Regions from separate parts of the Seohaeicola nanhaiensis genome, predicted to be linked through region 2. Evidence: riboswitches for the same ligand, from Rfam matches in the RefSeq annotation. Region 2 holds a riboswitch; each other region holds the start of a gene.

Region 1 (7,072 bases), on a different contig from region 2:
TTCCGGCCGCCGGGGCTCTGCCCCGGACCCCGGGATACTGCCGGCAAGAGGAAAAGCGGGACCTCGGCTTCCTCTTGCCAGAAATATCCCCGCCGGAGGCATCGCGCGCAGCGCGATTTCCGGTTCAGCGGGCGTACCAGTCATCCTCGACGTAGAACGGTCCCGGCTTTTCGCGCAGCTGTTCGTATTTGCAGATTTCGGGTTCCGCGCCAACTGGTGTCGGAACGCCGTCGCGGAAAGCCCATTCGCCCCGGTCGGTCTTTTCCGCACGCAGATAGCTCGAGATCAGGAAGGCGCGGTCGTGATCCGAGGTATTGGCCTGGCTGCCATGCACGGTGAGCAGGCTCCAGAGGGCGACGTCGCCGGGCTCCAGTTCCAGATCGACGATATTGGCCGGATTCAGCCCGACCCTTCGCAGCTCGTCCATTGCTGTGTCGCCCTTCATGAGCGCGCCGCCGTCATCCGAGAGACCCAGGTATCCCAACTTGTGGCTGCGCGGCACCACGCGCAGACAGCCGTTCTCCTTCGTCGCGGGATCGATGGCGAGACCGGTGTTGATGTAGGAGGTCATCACGTCCCGATAGGCGTCCATCCGCTCGCGGAACCGCAGATCCTGGTGAAATCGGAAGCCGGTGACCGAGGCTCCGGGCGGCTTCCAGTGGATCTGGTTCGATACCTGCCGGATGTCGCGTCCGAGCAGGGGTTCGAGCATGGCGAAATAGGCCGGATCACGGCGCAGTTCCTCGAAGAGGGGCGAGATCCACGACATCCAATGTGCCTGAAGCACATAGCGCTGACCGGCAAATCGCTCGGGCAGGATCTCGAAAAGCACGTTCTTGTCGCGATAGGTGGCGTGATGCTTCAACCCTTCCTCGTAGATGCGCCGGGTCTCGGCCTGAACCGCCTTCATGCGGTCCTTGGAAAACAGGCCGCGGACCACCGCATAGCCCTCTTCCCAATACTGTTCGACGTAATCTCGGCTTTCCGCCGCAAGGTTAAGTCCCATCGTGTCAGACCTTTCGTGAGCGACTTGACTTGCACCAGACTGCCGCAGCAGGTTTCATGAGACAAATTCGAAATCTGCGGGAAACCGATGAGCAACTCTCATGACTGGACCGGTCGGTTGCCCCAGCTGGATCTGCGCCACCTGGCAATGATCGACGCCCTGGGGCGCACCGGGGTTCTGACGCAGGCGGCCGAGGCATTGGGCGTCACCCAGTCTGCGCTGTCCCACCGGCTGCGCGAGGCCGAGCGGAGGCTGGGCGTTGCGCTGGCAGAAAAGCGCGGTCGCGGCGTGGTGCTGACACTGGCTGGCGAGCGGCTCCGCGTCACCGCCCAGCGGCTGCTGCGAGACCTCGCGGCGGTCGAGGCCGAGGTGACCGAGGTCGGGGCCGGCGGCATCCGCCACAGGGTGATCCTGGGGCAGGCGGGATATTCCGATGTCCACTGGCTGCCCGCGTTCACCGACTGGCTGTCCGCGCGGATGCCCGCGGTGCAGATCGCTCTGCACGCCGGCAATGGCGGCAGCCGGATCGGCGACCTGCTCGACGGCGCCATTGACCTGTTGCTGACACCCACCCGTCCGCTGGCGCCGGGGCTCGACATGCTGCCAGTCGGGACGGACGACCTGATCGCGCTGGCCGCCCCCGGTCACTCTTGGGAAAGCAAGGCAGAGATCGTTCCATCGGATCTGACCGGCGAGACTTTTCTTTCCTACAGTTTCGAGCGCGCACCGGACATGGAGAATGCCCGCTTCATGCAACCGGCCCAGACATTTCCCGGGCGGGTGATCCGGGTCGGCCACACCGAGGCGGTGTTCGAACTCGTCGCCGCTGGGCGCGGCGTGTCGATCCTCGCAGGCTGGCCTGCGCGCAAACGGGCCGGGCGGGGCGGTCTGGTGCTGCGGCCCTTGCGGCCTCTGGGCAGCGCCGGACCGGGCCTTGCCATAACCTGGCGCGCCGTGGTGCGGGCGGGCGAGGAGGGCAGTGCGGCGCACAGCTGCATGGGCCTGCTTGCCGAATGGGCAGGCCAAAGCCGCACATTCTGCACCGGCAGCAGCGCATGAGCCTCGATCGCCTCGAAACTCTGGTGCGGGCCTTGCCGAAGGCGCAGGCGCGCATCCTGATCGCGCTTGCCGGGCCGCCGGCCGCGGGCAAGTCGATCCTGGCCGCCGCCCTGGTCGACCGGCTTGGCCCCGGCGCCGTCTGTGTGCCGATGGACGGCTTTCACCTCGACAACCACGTGCTTGCCGCGCGCGGGCTGCTGCATCGCAAGGGGGCTCCACAAACCTTCGACACCGGCGGGCTTGTCCACGCCATGCACCGGCTGGTGCACGAAGCCGAGATGAGTCTGCCAGACTTCGACCGCACCCTCGACTGTTCCATCGCCGGTCGGATCGCGGTGACCGCCGGGCACCGGATCGTTGTGGTCGAAGGCAACTATCTGGCCTGCGCAGAACCGCCCTGGGCGGCCCTCGCGTCCTTGTGGTCTCTGGTCGTCTTTGTCGATTCGCCGGACGCGGTCTTGCGCGCCCGGTTGCTTGCGCGGTGGCGTGCGCAGGGGCTGGACGCGGATGCAGCGCAGCGTCGGACCGACGCGAATGACATGGCGAATGTCGCCTTCGTGCGGCGCAGCCGGATGCCGGGCATCCTCACCCTGTGACGGGCCGCGGCAAGCTTGACAAGGCGGGGCAGGGCTGCGCAGATGCCGGACGCTGGTGCCCGGTGACGCTGTCTCCGGGTGAAAAGGGAATGCGACAGGGGCAGGGGCCCCAAAGCGCAGCCGCCCCCGCGACCGTGACCGGAGAGGTCGCCCGCAGCCACTGGTCCCGACGGGTCCGGGAAGGCAGGGGGGCCGCCAGGGAAACCTGACATCCGCAAGCCGGGAGACCTGCCAGCAGCGACGACGACGTGAACCGGGCGGGGTGTTCCGGGGACGGGTCCCTGACCGGATTCGGCCATTCTCCCGCCTGACTGAAGGGATTATGCGCGTGAGCGACACTGCCGAAACCGAACTGCTGGTCTGCACCACCTGCCGCATGGGCCTGCCCGTAGTGGACGGCGAACGGCGTCCCGGTGCGCAGCTGTTCGCCGAACTTCAGGCGATGAATTGGCCCGAGGGGGTAATCCTGAAGGCAGTCGAGTGCCTTTCCAACTGCGACTCCGGCTGTTCGGTCGTCCTGCGCGGCGGTCCGGCGCGCTGGACCTACGTCTATGGCCGGCTCGATCCGGGCAAGGCGGAAACGGTGCATGAGGGCGCCAGCCGCTATCACGCTACCGCCGACGGCCTGGTGCCCTGGCGCGAACGCCCCGAACATTTCCGCAAGAACTGCATCGCCCGAATTCCCCCGCTGGAGACACCCGCATGAAAGACCTCACCAAGCTGCCCGTTACCGTGATCACCGGCTTTCTCGGTTCCGGCAAGACGACGCTGATCCGCCATCTGATGCAAAATCCCGGCGGCAAGCGCCTGGCCGTTGTGGTGAACGAATTCGGCGACGTGGGCGTGGACGGAGAGATCCTGAAGTCCTGTGCCATCCCCGACTGCCCGGCCGAAAATATCGTCGAACTGGCCAATGGCTGCATCTGCTGCACCGTGGCAGACGATTTCATTCCGACGATCGAAGCGCTGATGGCGCTCGATCCGCGCCCGGATCACATCCTGATCGAGACGAGCGGGCTGGCCCTGCCAAAACCCCTGCTCAAGGCCTTCGACTGGCCCGACATCCGCTCGCGCATCACCGTGGACGGGGTCATCGCCCTGGCCGATGCGGAGGCTGTTGCCGCCGGACGGTTCGCGCCGAACGTGGCTGCGGTTGATGCGCAGCGGGCGGCGGATGACAGTCTGGATCACGAGACTCCGCTGAGCGAGGTCTTCGAGGATCAGATCTCCTGCGCGGATATCGTCCTGCTGACGAAACCCGATCTTGCCGGCCCCGAAGGCGTGGCGGCGGCCCGTGCGGTCATCGCGGCCGAGGCGCCGCGCCCCCTGCCGGTGGTCGAAGTCTCCGAGGGGGCCATCGACCCGCGAGTCATCCTGGGCCTTGGAGCCGCCGCCGAAGACGACCTCGAGGCCCGCCCCAGCCATCATGACGGTGCCGACGATCACGATCACGAGGATTTCGACTCGATTGTTGTCGAGATTCCGGAAGTGGCCGATCCACAGGATCTGTCCACAAGGATATCCACCTTGGCAACGACCCGTAACATCCTGCGCGTCAAGGGTTATGCGGCGGTCAGTGGAAAACCGATGCGGCTTCTCGTGCAGGCGGTCGGGGCACGCGTTCGCCACCAGTTCGATCGGCCTTGGCAGCCCGGCGAGGAGCGGCGTGGCCGGCTCGTCGTAATTGCCGAGCATGACGACATCGACGCGGTGGCGATCCGCGAGGCACTGGTGGGGTAGGCGCATGAACATCGGCCCGCATCTCATTGACAGCTCGGGCGTTCGGGCCCGCGCCGAGGGCTGAGCCGATGCATGTCATCTTCCGTGAAAGCCACGGCCTGGAAGAAACCGACTCGCCGACCGACCTGGGGCAGAGCCCGGCGGATCTGATTGTCCTCTCCTTCTCGGACAGCGATCTCGGGGCCTTTGCCGCAGGCTGGCATCGCGCGGCGGGCCGTCTGCCCGGCCTGAGGCTCGCCAATCTTGCGGCGCTGAAGCATCCCCTCTCGGTCGACACCTATGTTGAGCGCACGCTGTCCGGCGCCAAAGGCATCCTGATCCGGCTGATCGGCGGCGTGCCCTATTGGGCCTACGGCCTGCAACAGGTCGAAACGCTGGCCCGGGCACGGGGCATCGCTCTCGCCGTGCTGCCGGGGGATGGACGGGTGGACGATCGGCTGGATGCGGTCTCGACCGTGCCTGTCTCGACCCTGCGGCGTCTGGCGGCGCTCTGCGACATGGGCGGAGCGGTGTCGGCGCAAGCGGCGCTGGCGCAGCTGGCCCTGGCGGCCGGGCTTTATGCTGGTCCGGTGCGTGGGGCGAAGGCGCTCCCGCAGGTCGGCGCCTGGTCGCCCGACGCCGGCGTGGTTTGTCCCGCCGTGGCCTGGCCTGCCGCCAGCGACCGCCCCCGCGCGCTGATCACCTTCTACCGCGCCTATCTGGCGGCTGCCGACACTGCGCCCATCGCAATCATGCACGACGCGCTGGTGGCGCAGGGCTTCGACGTTACCGCACTCTTCGCGCCGTCGCTCAAAGCGCCCGAGGCTGCGACCTGGCTCACCCGTCAGGTGCGTCGCCTGGCGCCCGACGTGATCGTCAACGCCACCGCCTTTTCGGGGATCGGCGAAAGCGGCGCCTCACCTCTCGACGCCGCCGATGCGCCTGTGTTGCAGATGGCCCTGGCCACAAGCACCCGCGCCGCGTGGGAGGAGTCTGCCCGCGGCCTCTCGCCGGCCGATCTCGCCATGCATGTGGTTCTGCCCGAGGTCGACGGCCGCATCCTCGCGGGCGTCGCCTCGTTCAAGGAACCCGCCGCACGCGACACCGCGCTGGAATTCGCCCGCCACGAACACCGCCCCGACCCGGACCGGATCACCGCCATCGCGCGCCGCGCGGCGGCCTGGGCGCGACTGCGGCACAAGCCGGACGCAGAAAAAACTGCCGCGGTGGTGCTCTCCACCTATCCCGGGAAGGCCTGGCAGATGGCTCATGCAGTGGGCCTCGATGCGCTGGCCTCGGGCGAGGCGGTCCTTGCGGATCTTGCCCATGACGGCTGGCCGGTCGCGCCTGGCGCGCCATTGGCAACAGGCCTTCAGGAAACCATCGCCTGGCCCCTGGACGAGTACCGTATCGCGCTGTCCAGGCTGCCCGCCGCCCTCCGCGCCGATCTCGCCCGCCGCTGGGGCGATCCCGAGGCCGAAACGACCGATGGTGCCTTCCACTTCGCCGCCACGCGCCGCGGCGCCGTACTCGTGGCTCTCCAGCCCGAGCGAGGCGATTTCACGGCGCGCGACGACGAATATCACGACCTCGCCCGCGTCCCGCGCCATGCCTACGTCGCCTTCTATCTCTGGCTGCGCGCCCAGAATGTCGATGCCCTGATCCATGTCGGGGCGCATGGCACGCTGGAATGGCTGCCGGGGAAGGCGGTTGCGCTCTCCTCTGCCTGCTGGCCCGATGCGCTGATCGGCGATCTGCCAGTGATCTACCCCTTCATCGTCAACGATCCGGGCGAGGCGGCGCAGGCGAAACGCCGCATCGGTGCGATCACGCTTGGCCACATGCCCCCGCCGCTGAAGGACAGCGGCACGCCCGAGCGGTTTGTGCGGCTGGAAAGCCTGCTCGACGAATTCTCGAATGCCGATGGCCTGGACCCGCGCCGTCGCGACCGGCTTCAGTCCGAAATCCGCGACGAGGCGCGCGCGCTGGGCGTCGAGGACGACCTCGGCCTCGACGCCGCCGCCAGCGCTGCCGAGGCGATCACGCGGATCGACAGGTTCGTCTGCGACATCAAGGAAAGCCAGTTCGGCGACGGGCTGCACATCTGGGGCGCGGGCGCCGGAGAACGCGAGGGGCTCACCGCCGCGCTGACCGGCCGCCGGGTGCCGGCAGGGCCGTCCGGCTCGCCCTGGCGAGGGCGCAGCGACGTTCTGCCGACCGGGCGAAACCTCTTCACCACCGATCCACGCTCTGTGCCGACGCGCGCGGCCCATGCACAGGGCGTGAAGCTGGCCGAGGAATTGGTGCGCCGGCACCTGCAGGACCAGGGCGACTATCCCAGGGGGCTGGTCGTCGACCTCTGGGGCTCGGCCACGATGCGCACGGCGGGCGAGGATTTCGCCATGGCGCTGCATCTGCTCGGCGCGAAACCCATCTGGGACGCCGGCAGCGAACGAGTGTCGGGCGTGGAAATCCTGCCCATCACCCTGCTCGAACGGCCCCGGATCGACGTCACCCTGCGCGTCTCGGGCCTGTTCCGCGACGTCTTCCCCTCCCTCTCGGCACTCTTCGGGCAGGCGGTCGGCGCCCTGTCGCAGCGCGATGAAAGCCCGGAGTGGAACCCCTACGTCGGGCTGGCCGACGTAGCGCGGGTCTTCGGCCCGGCTCCCGGCAGCTACGGCCTCGGCATCGG
Region 2 (7,072 bases):
AAAGCCACAACAAGTGCCGCCGTTTCGGCCTTGTTCAGCAGGCGGTGCTGTCGCCAGCCTGCCAGCTTCGCCAGAACTTGAGAGCTGTCGGTTGGGATCATAGAAAGGTGGTCACGATGATTTCGGACGGAGAGCCCGCCCTGCCAAACCTCGTGTGCGACGCCGTCGGTGGAAAGGTCCGCCACATCCTCGACTGGTGGCATATCTCGATGCGTATTCAGCGCGTCGAGAACGCGGTAAAGGGCCTGCTGCAGATCGGGGGCTTCTCCGGCATTCCGGTACTGTTCAGGCGTCCGGCCGAAACGCTGCGATGGTACCTGTGGCATGGGAAAGTTATGACGGCCACGACCAGTCTGCGATGGTTGATGGTCGATTGTGAGCGGCTGAATACAGATGAGCGCAAGGCGGCTGAAGCAGCCCAAAGCGTACAAGCCCAGTGTCGGGATCTGTATTCCCACCTTGCGAACAACATGGACAGCCTGACCGACTATGGTCGGCGGTACCGCGCGGGTCTTCCGATTTCTTCATCTCGGGCCGAGGGCTGTGTAGACGACATCGGCAACACGCGCATGGGAAAGCGCCGCCGCATGAGGTGGCCGCCCAAGGGAGCCCACCGCGTGGCCGTTGTCCGCGCCGCCGTTCTCGATGGTCGACTATCCGGCGTTTACCAGAGAGCAGCCGCATGACCCCCAAGTTTTGCCCACTCCCATCCCTGCACATGCGTCAAAGGCAAAACTCTACCCGTGGACGGCCGGAGTCCTTGCGCAGATGCACGATGGCATCGACGCCGAACACGCTTGCGATCATTTCCGTCGTGATGATTTCGTCCGGCGGTCCCTGCGCAATGACCTTTCCCTTCTCCATGACGGCAATCCTGTCGCAATAGGCCGCCGCGTGGTCGAGATCGTGCAGCGCGATGATCGTTCCGCATTCGAGCTTGCGCAACAGGCGCAGAAGGTCGCGCTGATGGCGTATGTCGAGATGGTTCGTCGGCTCGTCAAGCAGCATGATTTCCGGCTCTTGCGCCAGTGCGCGCGCGATCTGGATGCGCTGGCGTTCGCCGCCCGACAGGGTGGACCATGCCTGCTCGGCCTTGTGCTCCATGCTCACCTGCCGCAGCGCACCTATCACGGCCAGCTCATCCGCGTCGCTCCACCCGTCCCAGGCACCACGGTGAGGTGTCCGGCCAAGCTTGACCACATCCCGTGACGTGAGCGCGGTTTGCGTCTCGGCGTGCTGGGCGACAAAGGCGATACGGCGCGCGACCTGCTTCCGGGGCGCCCTGGCCATGACCTCCCCGTCCAGCAGCACCGCCCCGCCTTGGCATTCGCGCAGCCCGGCCAGAAGCCGCAGCAGGCTCGACTTGCCGCAGCCATTCGGCCCCACCAGACCCAGAATGCCGTGTTTCGGCGCGGAAAGGGTGACGCCGTTGACCACAATCAACCCATCCACCTTCCACGTGACGTCCCTGCCCTCCAGTGTCATGACCGCCGCCTCGACTGCCAGAGGATCGTCGCAAAGGCTGGCGCACCGATCAGCGCGGTCACGACGCCGATGGGCAGGACCTGTCCGGGTACGATCACGCGCGACAGGATGTCCGCCAGAACCAGGAACACGGCGCCGGACAGAACCGACGCAGGGATCAACCTCTCGTGGTCCGCGCCGACGACGAAGCGCACCGCATGAGGCACAACGAGACCGACAAAGCCCACCGCACCGACCACGCTGACCACGGCCGCGGTCAGCAAGGCCGTCACGGCAAACAGGCCGATGCGCAGCTTCATGACCTCGACGCCAAGCGAAGCTGCCGCATCCTCGCCGAAGGCAAACGCATCCAGCGCCCGGGCCTTGGACAGGCAGATTGCCACCCCCAGCACCAGTACAGGCACCGCGAGCAGGGCATCGGGCCACCGCACGCCGCCCAGACTGCCGAGAAGCCAGAACATGACGCCGCGGGTCTGCTCCGCACTGGCGGAGGTGGTGACGATGAAAGAGGTCGCCGCGTTGAACAGCTGCGATCCGGCAATCCCCGACAGGATGACCTTGTCAACACCACCGCCTGCCCCTCGCGCCAGGATCATGACGAAGGCAAAAGCAGCAGCCGCGCCGAAGAAGGCACCGCCCGACAGCCCCAGCCCGCCAACCCCGAAGCCCAGCACGATGACCAGTACCGCCCCCGTCGAGGCACCTGCGGAGATGCCCAGCAGATAGGGTTCGGCCAATGGGTTGCGCAACAGCGCTTGCAGGACCACGCCACACAGCGCCAGCGCGCCGCCCGCACAAGCGGCCACCACCGTGCGGCTAAGCCGATAATGCCAGACAACGCCCTCGCTGACCGGATCGACATTATATGTCGCTCCAAAAAGCCGGTTGGCCAGGACCTTGGCCACATCGCCTGCCGTGGTCTCGATATCGCCGATGGTCATTGCCGCCCATGCCGACAGCAGCAGCGCCACGGCGCCGCCACTCAGGAACAGACCCAGACCCCGGCGCCGCAACGCCGGGGTGGTCTTAACGACACCGCGCAAGGGAGTTACTCTGTCAGGCCGCGGGCACGCAGCCCCTCGGCCAGTGTCTCGACCCCGTCGACAGAGCGCAATGTCGGGTTCATCGATTGCGCATCCATCTCGATCAGATGCCCCTCTCGAACCGCGGTAAGCTGGCTGGCCACGGGATCGGTCATCAGAAAGTGGCGCCGCACCTCCACGTCGTCGGCAGGTTGCCTGCGCCGGTCCATCGTCGCCAGGACGATCACCGTCGGATCGAGCGCGGCAATCGTCTCCCAGCCCACGAGGGGCCATTCGTCGTTGCTGACAATGACGTTGCGCACCCCAACGACATTGGAAATCCAACCGGGCGCTCCCAGTTGACCGGCGACATAGGCTTCGCCCTCGACATCGGCGGGGGACGAGAACCAGTACAGAACCGAGACATCCTTCGCCTGAAGGGTCGCCGCATCCGCCGCCGCGGCCTCGATCCGGCCGCGGTTGACGGCGATCAGCGCCTCTCCCGCCTCCCTGACATCGAAGATCCGCGCGAGATCGGCGATATCCTGCTCCAGCAGGTCCACGCTCCACGGCCGATCGCGTGCGCCGTCGCCGTCGCCGGATGTCGGCGTGACCTTGGCGCATTCCAACGCGGCGGTGTAAACCTCGATCCCGAAATCCCGGAACTGGGCGACGCTGCCGACGCGGCCGCCGTCATCGTTGATATCGTCGCTCCACTCGGTCAGGACAAGCTGGGGCCGGACCTTCAGGACCGCCTCGAAGGCCGGTGAATTGTCGGACAGCCGGGACAGATTCGCCGCCTCCGCTTCGAGATCCTCCGGCAGCGGTCCCAACCAGAGCGACGTCCCGACGATACGATCCTTCAGGCCAAGCCGAAGCATGATCTCGGTAAAGCCCTGCCCCACGGTAACTGCCCTTTCCGGGGGTTCCGAGAAATGCACCGTGCGGCCGCAATTCTCGATCTCGACGTCAAACGCCGGGGCCGATTCCGCATGGGCCAGGGGCACCGATGTGATGAATGCAAGCAGGATCGCCGCGCCGCGCGCGACGGTGAGTGTATTGGTCATGCCACGTCCTTCCCGGACACCTCGCCCGGTTGTGCTTTGAGGTCAGAACTGCGCATGCAGTTCCGGAACGGCAGGTCTCCTGGCTCACGACCATGGTTTCACCCCACCTTCCCACGCCTCGTGCGCAGTGGCCGCGGCAGATGCCGCACGAGATGAAACGGTCGCTTACAGTTGCGAGGGCAGCTCCGGATTTTGCGGCCTTGGCCGCATCACCGGATTCCCTATTCATTCCGAATGGAAACCGTTCAGAGGTGGAATTACCGATCGTGTCACCTGTGTGTCAACGCTCGAGTGCCGAATTTACACTGAACCCGCGCTACCCGAGAGACAGCACGAGATCGAAAGTTGACGGGATTAGAGCAAGAAACCGCCATTCGCACCGACCCCTTCCCCCCATTCGGAACAGGCCCGTCAATGAAACGCCCTGTTCTCGCGACACCTGCGACCGATGACGTATCGCAACGGACACTGGAGGGCCGCAGGCAGAACCTCGACCCAGTAAGGCTGCTCAGACGTTCTCGTCCCTAAGCCGATCTTCGCTAGGTCGTTGTTGCTGCGACACAGCTTCCCCAAAGCCGTCGTACATGAAACTGTGCGGCATGGTTCGGCGGCAGAAGGTCTGCTTGGCGGACTTTGCTGCCGCTAGGGTGAAACAGCGCGTAGCTTAGTTACCGTGCCCCTTGCGACAATTCTGCTCCCTTCGTGGCAGTTGAATTTGGTGCCAACACGAAGGCGGCTCCGATGATAGTCAACCATTTCTTTGACCACAATATGCATGCGGGTGCTGGCAGACAAATGCGAACCAGTCTCCGCATCGCAGGAGGAAGGCGTCCCTATTCCGCGCAGAGACCGCGCCACTCGTCGAGAGCGGCGGCACGGTTCTGCTTGAAGATGGTGCGGGAAGAGAGGTTGCGTTCCTGGTTGAAGAGATTGTGAACCGACGCGTGGACGGCGGCGAACAACTGTAACGTTCGCATGCGGCGGAAGCGGCGCATCGCCCGTTCGCGCCTTCGGAACGGTTGATGCGAGTTCTCCGCACGATTGTTGGCCCAGCGTCCTGTCTCCTGTCGGTCCCGGATACCGAGATCGTCGAGGGCGGCACCATAGGACCGCAGTCGGTCGGTCACGATTTCTTCGGCGCGGCCATGCCGCTTCAGCGATTTCTTCAAGAATTTCAGCGCTGCTTTCTTGTCCCGGGTCTTCGTCACGAAGCTCTCGAGCACCTCGCCCTCGTGATCGACCGCCCGCCAAAGGTAGTGCCGTTCGCCGTTGATTTTCACGAAGACTTCGTCCAAGTGCCAGCGCCAGCGGCTCGACCGCATCCCCTCAAAGCGCCGTTTCCGGATCTCCGAAGCAAACAGCGGGCCGAAGCGGTGCCACCAAAACCGCACCGTCTCGTGGCTGACCTCGACGCCGCGCTCGTGCAACAGATCCTCGACGTTCCGTAGCGATAGCGGAAAGTGGATGTACATCATGACCGCCAGCCGGATGATCTCCGGCGACGGCGGCGACGCTGAAGGAGCGGAACGGTGAGCGCTGGGTCATGGCCAAAGGCTACCCAGCCCATCCCTCCGCCTCAAGTCAGGTTCCCTTGACAGCGCCCCGAATCCTACATCCGCACCCGCTCCCAGCTCGCCTTCCTCTCCCCGCGCCTGCAGGGTGCCATCCTTGCCGGCACCCTGCCGCCGGACCTGACCCTGAAGCGCCTGCTCTCCCGCTCCCTCCCGCTTGACTGGGAAGAGCAGGAGAAGCTCTGCGGGTGCTGGCAGACTGAGCGCCATCTCAACTGACAAAACCATCGGGCCGGTTCTCCCCCAAGGAACGGCCCTTAACACTTTTGCAGGGTCTTGCTCTCACCTCCGACGCTGCCGTTCGCACGGTTGTGCCTCCGGCAAGAACCCTGCTCAGGATTCGTTTTTCCCTGTAAATTCCCTGATAATCTGATCGGCACAGAAAACCCGCTCTCCGAATTTGGACCGCAGAGACTGGCCCCGGAAATGCGCCGTTCATCTGCTCTGAAAGGCGTCTCTGCTGACTGACCTGCGTCGCAAACCGCTGGAATTGCCGGCAGAAATCGGAGCAACATCAGAATGTAAGGAAGACCCGAAGGTGCGTGGCGGAGAGGAAGTCCGCCTTGATAGGCTCTTAATGCATTGTAAAAAATACACAAATTTCAATATTTTGAAACTCATACCACAAAAAATACCCCACGTGGATTTTGGTGGTGAACTTTTGCATTCCTTCGAGCTACCTTCCCCAATCAATTGCTCTGGCATTTCCAATAAACCATCCCGCATCGGCATCAGAGCGCATGCCACCGTCGCGCGCGTACTCGGTATCTCGGATTTGTAGGTAGTCGCCGTTCGTTTTGTTCACCTTCACGCTCAGCGACGTATGTTAGCTTGAGCTGCTCCCGCCCCGTCAACACAAGTGCTTCAAGTTGGCTTCTTGCACCGCGTTCTGCTAGTGTTCGGGCCGAGAATAGCCAGCATGGAAAGGCACCTTTGGCACCGAAAGAATTTGAGCACGAGATGCGCAAGGCGGCCTTCGACCAGAATCACGCCTCGTTTCGCTCCCTCAACCAGCAGATGTGGCAAATTCCGCTAATCTCGATGACGCTCACAGGTGGACTGTGGTTCGGCGTTTCGCGAGTGGAGGATTTTCTGATCTTCCAGTTGGCACTGCTATTTCTGGCTGCGACAGGAAACGGCGCGCTCTTCATTATTATTTTGCGAATGCGATTCGTTATGCAGCAGCATCTGGACTGGCTGGAGAAAACCTATCCAGCCGGCTACGTCTCCGCCAAGGGCAAGCAGTGGTATAGCAAGCCGTTCCTTGTTCGTTCCCTGTTCCAATTCATGCTATGCCTCGCAGCGTGCCTAAGTCTGTTTCTATTGATCGTAACTGCCTGGACCAGCCGAGGAGAGGTGTTTGGCACCATGCCGCGAGACCCAGCCTTGACCTACTATGAGCAACATGCGGCCAGCCTCGCGGATGGCTACGAGACACTTTCGCTGGAAACCGCACACCCGGCGTTGCTCACCATCATCAATAGGCAATTCGAGAACCGTCCGCTTGCCGTGCTTGATGTCGGCGCGGGCACTGGGCGCGATGCATCTTGGTTTGCAGCGAAAGGCCACCGGATCGTGGCCGTCGAGCCTTCGGAAGCCATGCAAACAATCGGCAGGCGGCTCCATCCTTCGCCCAAAATTGAGTGGCGTCAGGACAGTCTTCCAATGCTAGCCGAAACTCGCGCATCAGGCGAGACTTTCGACCTCATCATGCTTAGCGCTGTCTGGATGCACGTCAAACCAGATGAGCGACAACCCGCCCTCAAAACGCTGGCCAGCCTCCTGAAACCAGGCGGACAGATTTACCTCACTTTGCGGATTGGCCCGTCCGAGCCTACGCGCGGCATATACCGTGTCTCGGTGGAGGCGCTACAAGACCAACTCGCAGCAGCCTCGCTAAAGGCCGAGAAGCTGGACGAGCAGTCAG
Region 3 (7,072 bases), 420 kb from region 2:
GGATGCAGCCAATGGAATCCTCTTTCAGTTGGGTGGGCACGGGACAGCCCATCATTCCGACTCCGCGTCGCAACCAGTTGACAATAGCAGGAGTTGCCATCCCAATTGCTGACATGGATCAATGACGAGGCATCCGGCGACATGACATTCAGGTGGAACGCAAACGCCTGGCGCGCCAACGGCGCGGCATCTGCGATGTGGCGAAGAAGAAGGAGCCGGGATGCCAACCGATCCCTATGAGGCCCTCGGGCTGACCAAGGCGGCCACGGCGGACGAGATCAAGAAGGCCTACCGCAAGCTGGTCCGCACCAGCCACCCCGACCTGCACCCGGACGACCCGCAGGCCGAGTCGCGGTTCAAGGCGATCTCCTCGGCCTATGACCTGCTGAAAGACCCGGAAACCCGCGCCCGGTTCGACGCGGGCGAAATCGACGCCTCTGGCGCCGAGCGTCCTCAGCGCCAGTATTACCGCGACTTCACCGATGCGCCGCGCAACGCCTATCAGCAGCGGCAGGGCTTTGGCCCCGACGTCGACCCGGCCGATATCTTCGCCGAGATCCTGCGCAACCGCGGGCGCCAGGGCGGAGGTTACACCGATCAGGGCTTCACCGCGGCGGGACCGGATGCGCGGTATACGCTCGAAGTGCCCTTCCTCGATGCCGCGCGTGGCGCCGAGACGCGGATCACCCTGCCGGACGGCCATAGCCTCGCGGTCAAGATCCCGCGCGGCACCGAAGACGGCCAGACCCTGCGCCTGCGCGGAAAGGGCGGGCCGGGCTTTGGCGGCGGGCCGGCGGGCGATGCCCTGATCACGGTGATGGTGCGCCCGCATCCGGTGTTCCGCCGCGAGGGCGACGACATCCTGATGACGCTGCCGATCACAATCGACGAGGCGCTTCTGGGCGGCAAGGTCACGACACCGACCATTGACGGGCCGGTCGGCCTGACGATTCCGCCAGGCGCCAGTTCGGGCCAGATCCTGCGCCTGCGGGGCCGCGGCATCGAGCGGCCAAGGCAGAAGACCAAGGGCGACCAGCGGGTCGAACTGCAGATTGTCGTGCAGGGTCCTCCGGACTCGGACCTGCGCGATTTCCTGACCTCGTGGCGCAAGAAACAGACCTTCGATCCACGGGCCGATCTGATGAAGAGCGCAGGGACATGACTGAGCGATTTTCCGAAGACGAGGTTGTCACCACGGTCACCCGGCTGACCCGCAGCCAGCTTGTGCGCTATATCGAGGGCAGATTCGTGCGCCCGGAGCGCGAGGCCGGCGGATATGTCTTCCGCCGGATCGACATTGCCCGGCTTGAGCTGCTGTGCGATCTTTCGGTCGATCTGGACCTCGATGAACCGGCACTGGAAATCGTGCTGTCGCTGATCGACCAGCTGCACGCCGCCCGTCAGGATCTGGCGACCATAGCCCAGGCTATGAACCGGTTGCCTGCCGAACGCCAGGCCGAGATTCTCTCGGCCCTGAAGCGGCGCTGACGCAAGGCTGCGGCAGACCGCCGCTTTCGGCGGCGGTTGCCCTTGCGGCAAGCGCTCCGGCATCCTATTCACTGCGCAGGTGAAACGGCCAGAGGCCCCGGCGATGCAATTTCCCCAACGCAGGACGCCTCCCAAGACCGGCACGCCCGGGCGGGACACGAAATCCAGGCTGTTCTGCGGTTCCGGCAGGGAAAAGCCGGGCGCAGGAGAAAGGCCGGTGAGCGATGCGTTCGCCTTCTTCCGCTCCTGGCTCAACGATCCCAAGCGGGTGTCTTCCGTGGTGCCCTCCAGCCCGCGTCTGGCCGAGATGATCACCTCGCAGGTCGATCCCCGGATGGGCCCGGTGATCGAGCTCGGGCCCGGCACCGGCGTCTTCACCCGCGCGCTGGTGAACCGCGGTGTCGCCCCCGCCGATCTTACATTGATCGAGCTTGGCGAAGAATTCCTGCCGATGCTGCGCAAGCGCTATCCCGAGGCCACGATTCTCTCCGAGGATGCCGCGCGGCTGGAGCGGCTCGCGCCCGGCAACCGCCGCCTGCACGGCGCGGCGGTCAGCGGACTGCCGCTGCTGGCAATGCCGCCCGCCACGGTGCTGCGAATCCTGTCGGGCACGTTCCGCCTGCTTGCCCCCGGTGGTCAGTTCTTCCAGTTCACCTATGGCTGGCGCTGTCCGGTGCCCGCCCCGATGCTGCAACGGCTGGGGCTTGAGGCGCATCGCGTGGGCGTGACGCTCGAAAATATTCCGCCGGCGACGGTCTATCGAATTTCACGGATGCCCTTGCACTAGGCGCCGGCAAGGCCGAAAAGGACAGTCCGGATGCCTGCGCCGCAGGCACGGTCGTGAGAATTTCCAGATCGCCCTCACACAACATGTTGACAGTGCAGCGGCGTTGATATCTACATCCTGTTGTCTTGGTGCCCATTACGGACTTTGGGTGAAAAGGGAAGCCGGTGCAAAGCCGGCACTGCCCCCGCAACTGTAAGCGACCAGCCAAGGCCCGTTGATCCACTGGCGACTCTCGCCGGGAAGGAGGGCCGAAGCGACCGAACCGCGAGTCAGGAGACCTGCCAGGACAACGAGAACGAGCCGGTCGGTGGGCCCGGAGGCGTTGAGCAGTTGTGGCGAGCCACCGCTGCCCGCGTCCCTGTGCCCGGCGCCGGAACCTAGGCAGAGAAAAAGGGACACCTGATGAGCATCACCGTCTATTCCAAGCCCGCCTGCGTGCAGTGCACCGCCACCACCCGCGCGCTTTCGGCGAAGGGAATCGCCTTCGACCTGGTCGATCTGACCGAGGATGCCGCCGCAATGGCGCGGGTGACCGAGCTGGGCTATCGCCAGGCGCCGGTGGTCATGGCCGGCGACGATCACTGGGCCGGCTTCCGTCCCGACAAGATCGCCGCCCTGTCCTGACGGACATGGGGGGGCTGGTCTATTTCTCGTCGCGCTCGGGCAATACCGAACGCTTCGTGTGCGCCCTGGGGCTGGCGGCCGACCGCATCCCCATCGCGCCCGAACTGGCGATGCCCGCCCCCCGCGCCCCTTTCGTCCTGATCACGCCGACCTACGCCGACGGCCAGGGACGGGGCGCCGTGCACAGGCAGGTGATCCGGTTTCTCAACGATCCGGACACCCGCCGCCACCTCCGCGGCGTCATCGCCGGGGGCAACCGCAATTTCGGGGCGCTGTTCGCGTCCGCCGGGGATGTGATCTCGCGCAAATGCGGGGTGCCGGTGCTCTACCGGTTCGAACTGGCCGGAACGGCCACCGACATCGCCCGCGTCACAGAAGGACTGGACAGGTTTTGGAAAACGCAATTCTCGACCGCGATCTGAGCGACGCCGCCCCCGCCAAGGCGGTCCCCGCCGAATGGCAGGGCCTCGACTATCACGCGCTGAACGCGATGCTGAACCTCTACGACGACAAGGGACGGATCCGCTTTGACGCCGACCGCATGGCGGCGCGGCAGTATTTCCTGCAGCACGTCAACCAGAACACCGTCTTCTTCCACTCGCTGGAGGAGAAGCTGCGCTATCTGGTCGAGGAAGGCTATTACGAAGCTGCGGTCATCGAACAGTACGACGCTGCCTTCATCGCCCGCATCTGGGACGCGGCCTACCGGGTCAAGTTCCGCTTTCCGACCTTCCTGGGCGCGTTCAAATACTACACCAGCTACACGCTGAAAACCCGCGATGGGAAACGGTATCTCGAACGCTTTGAGGACCGTGTCGTCATGGTCGCCCTGACGCTCGCCCGCGGGGACGAAACGCAGGCGATGGCGCTGATGCAGGAAATCCTCGCCGGCCGCTTCCAGCCCGCGACGCCCACCTTCCTCAACGCCGGCAAAGCCCAGCGGGGCGAGCTGATCTCGTGTTTCCTGCTGCGGGTCGAGGACAACATGGAAAGCATCGGCCGGGCGATCAATTCGTCGCTCCAGCTGTCCAAGCGCGGCGGCGGCGTGGCGCTGATGCTGACCAACATCCGAGAGCATGGCGCGGCCATCAAGGGCATCGAGAACCAGTCGTCGGGCGTGATCCCGGTGATGAAACTGCTGGAAGACAGCTTCTCCTACGCCAACCAGCTCGGCGCGCGGCAGGGCGCGGGCGCGGTCTATCTCAACGCCCATCACCCCGACATCCTGCGCTTTCTCGACACCAAGCGCGAGAACGCCGACGAGAAGATCCGTATCAAGACGCTGAGCCTTGGCGTCGTGGTGCCCGACATCACCTTCGAACTCGCCAAGAAGAACGAGGACATGTACCTCTTCTCGCCCCATGATGTCGAAAAAGTCTATGGCAAGCCCTTCTCGGAAATCTCGGTCACCGAGAAATACCGCGAGATGGTCGGCAATCCGAAGATCCGAAAGAAGAAGATCAACGCACGGCAGTTCTTCCAGACCATCGCCGAGATCCAGTTCGAATCGGGCTATCCCTACATCATGTTCGAAGACACCGTGAACCGGGCGAACCCGATCGCCGGACGCATCGCCATGTCGAACCTCTGTTCCGAGATCCTGCAGGTCAACGAAGCGTCGCAGTTCAACGACGATCTCAGCTACAAGCACCTCGGCACTGATATCTCCTGCAACCTCGGATCGCTCAACATCGCTAAGGCGATGGACGGCGGCGATCTGGGCGCCACTGTCGAGACGGCGGTGCGCGCCCTCAGCGCGGTCAGCGAAATGTCGGCCATCGACTCGGTGCCCTCGGTGCGGCGCGGCAACGACGAAAGCCACGCCATCGGCCTTGGCCAGATGAACCTGCACGGCTTCCTCGCCCGCGAACGCATCCACTATGGCTCGGCCGAGGGGATCGACTTCACCAACATCTATTTCGCCACCGTGCTCTACCACTGCCTGCGCGCCTCCAACGCATTGGCGCGCGAGCGGGGCGAGACCTTCCGCGGCTTCCGCGACTCGACCTATGCCGACGGGTCGTTCTTCGACAAATACGTCGAACGGGACTGGCTGCCCGAAACGGAAGCGGTGAAGGCGGTGTTTGAGAAATTCGGCATCGCCGTGCCCAGCCGCGCCGACTGGGGCGCGCTGAAAGAGGCGGTGATGAAGGACGGCCTCTACAACCGCAACCTTCAGGCGGTGCCGCCAACCGGCTCGATCAGCTATATCAACAATTCTACCTCCTCGATCCACCCGATCACCTCCAAGATCGAGATCCGCAAGGAAGGCAAGATCGGCCGCGTCTATTACCCGGCCGCCTTCATGACCAACGACAACCTGGAATACTACAGGGACGCCTACGAGATCGGTGCCGAGGCGATCATCGACACCTATGCCGCGGCGACCCAGCACGTCGATCAGGGCCTGTCGCTGACGCTGTTCTTCAAGGACACGGCCACCACGCGCGACATCAACCGGGCGCAGATCCATGCCTGGAAGAAGGGGATCAAGACGATCTACTACATCCGTCTGCGCCAGATGGCCCTTGAAGGGACCGAGGTGCAGGGCTGCGTGTCCTGCTCGCTCTGAGGATTCACATCATGAAAGACATGACCCACACCCGCCCGATCCCCCGCGCGATCAACTGGAACCGGCTTCAGGACGACAAGGACCTGGAGATCTGGAACCGCCTCACGGTCAATTTCTGGCTGCCGGAAAAGGTGCCGCTGTCCAACGACATTCCCAGCTGGTCGCAGCTGACCGAAGAAGAACAGCGGCTGACCATCCGCGTCTTCACCGGGCTGACGCTGCTCGACACCATCCAGAACTCGGTCGGCGCGCCCTCGCTGATGCCCGATGCGGTCACCCCGCATGAAGAGGCGGTGCTGACCAACATTGCCTTCATGGAGGCGGTGCACGCGCGCTCCTACTCCTCGATCTTCTCGACCCTCTGCTCGACCGCCGAGGTCGACGAGGCGTTTCGCTGGTCGGAAGAGAATGCGCAGCTGCAGCAGAAGTCGCGCCTGATCCTCAGCGAATACGACGCCACGGCCAACCCGCTACGCAAGAAGGTGGCAAGCGTCTTCCTGGAAAGCTTCCTGTTCTACTCCGGCTTCTACCTGCCGATGCACTGGTCCAGCCGCGCGCGGCTGACCAATACCGCCGACCTGATCCGCCTGATAATCCGAGACGAGGCGGTCCACGGTTACTACATCGGCTACAAGTTCCAGCGCGGCATGGAGCGCCTGTCCGAAGCCGAGCGCGCCGAGATCAAGGACTTTGCCTTCGCCCTGATGTTCGACCTCTACGAGATCGAATGCCGCTATACCGAAACGCTCTACGATCCGCTGGGGCTGACCGAGGACGTGAAGGCCTTCCTGCACTACAACGCCAACAAGGCGCTGCAGAACCTCGGGTTTGAATCGCTCTTCCCGGATGAACTCTGCAAGGTGAACCCGGCGATCATGGCGGCGCTCAGCCCCAATGCGGATGAAAACCACGATTTCTTCTCCGGCTCCGGCTCGTCCTATGTGATCGGCAAGGCGGTGGCGACAGAGGACGATGACTGGGATTTCTGATCCCGGCTCGGGTGGTCGGTCCTAAGTCTCTGAAACCAGAACTATAAATCCGCTTGACCTGAAGCACGCTTGAGATCCTAGAACCGGGTTCGTCACAAGGAGACCGACATGACGAACCCGAACCTGACCGCCGCCGAAACGGATAGCTTCGTCTCCTGGCGCGAGTTTCTGACCAGCTCTTATGTGCCCGCCCTGGTGCTGGTCTGCCTCGCCGTCTGGCTGCATGCGGCGGACAGCCTGATCGTCGCGACAATGCTGCCCTCGGTGGTCGAGGAGGTCGGCGGCGCGGCGCTGGTCGGCTGGGCCGTCGCCCTCTATGAAATCGGCTCCATCGTGGCCGGCGCGGCCAGCGCGCTCCTGACCCTGCGATATGGCCTTCGCCTGCCGATGAGCCTGGCCGCCGCGCTGTTCGGCATCGGCTGCCTGCTGAGCGCGATCAGCCCCACGATGCCCCTCGTGCTTTGCGGGCGCGCTCTTCAGGGTCTGGGCGGCGGCGGTCTCGTCGGGATGGGCTTCGTGGCGGTCGGCGCGCTGTTCCCCGCGCGCTACATGGCCCGCGCCCTGGCCGCGGTCTCGGCGCTCTGGGGTGTCTCGGCCTTCCTCGGGCCGCTG

Evidence for each region. Region 2 has a riboswitch for cobalamin ahead of ACFO5X_RS03250 (ABC transporter substrate-binding protein). Riboswitches for the same ligand answer to the same signal wherever they lie in the genome.
Region 1: another riboswitch for cobalamin. It lies ahead of ACFO5X_RS14865 (DUF1636 family protein); the one in region 2 lies ahead of ACFO5X_RS03250 (ABC transporter substrate-binding protein).
Region 3: another riboswitch for cobalamin. It lies ahead of nrdH (glutaredoxin-like protein NrdH); the one in region 2 lies ahead of ACFO5X_RS03250 (ABC transporter substrate-binding protein).

What each region holds. Positions count from the first base shown of each region.
Region 1 is NZ_JBHSGI010000024.1:84,729-91,800, forward strand. Features, by position in the region: gene ACFO5X_RS14850 (phytanoyl-CoA dioxygenase family protein) at 125-1,006, opposite strand; gene ACFO5X_RS14855 (LysR family transcriptional regulator) at 1,094-2,065, shown strand; gene ACFO5X_RS14860 (AAA family ATPase) at 2,062-2,661, shown strand; cobalamin riboswitch at 2,713-2,897, shown strand; gene ACFO5X_RS14865 (DUF1636 family protein) at 2,984-3,367, shown strand; gene cobW (cobalamin biosynthesis protein CobW) at 3,364-4,401, shown strand; gene cobN (cobaltochelatase subunit CobN) at 4,470-7,072, shown strand, end outside.
Region 2 is NZ_JBHSGI010000002.1:635,528-642,599, forward strand. Features, by position in the region: partial or broken gene ACFO5X_RS03235 (ISKra4 family transposase) at 1-686, shown strand, start outside; gene ACFO5X_RS03240 (ABC transporter ATP-binding protein) at 724-1,485, opposite strand; gene ACFO5X_RS03245 (FecCD family ABC transporter permease) at 1,482-2,498, opposite strand; gene ACFO5X_RS03250 (ABC transporter substrate-binding protein) at 2,534-3,574, opposite strand; cobalamin riboswitch at 3,627-3,835, opposite strand; gene ACFO5X_RS03255 (IS6 family transposase) at 4,408-5,049, opposite strand; gene ACFO5X_RS03260 (class I SAM-dependent methyltransferase) at 6,079-7,072, shown strand, end outside.
Region 3 is NZ_JBHSGI010000002.1:1,059,088-1,066,159, reverse strand. Features, by position in the region: gene ACFO5X_RS05365 (DnaJ C-terminal domain-containing protein) at 221-1,162, shown strand; gene ACFO5X_RS05360 (chaperone modulator CbpM) at 1,159-1,488, shown strand; gene ACFO5X_RS05355 (class I SAM-dependent methyltransferase) at 1,706-2,275, shown strand; cobalamin riboswitch at 2,385-2,575, shown strand; gene nrdH (glutaredoxin-like protein NrdH) at 2,678-2,899, shown strand; gene nrdI (class Ib ribonucleoside-diphosphate reductase assembly flavoprotein NrdI) at 2,905-3,321, shown strand; gene nrdE (class 1b ribonucleoside-diphosphate reductase subunit alpha) at 3,390-5,471, shown strand; gene nrdF (class 1b ribonucleoside-diphosphate reductase subunit beta) at 5,483-6,460, shown strand; gene ACFO5X_RS05330 (MFS transporter) at 6,569-7,072, shown strand, end outside.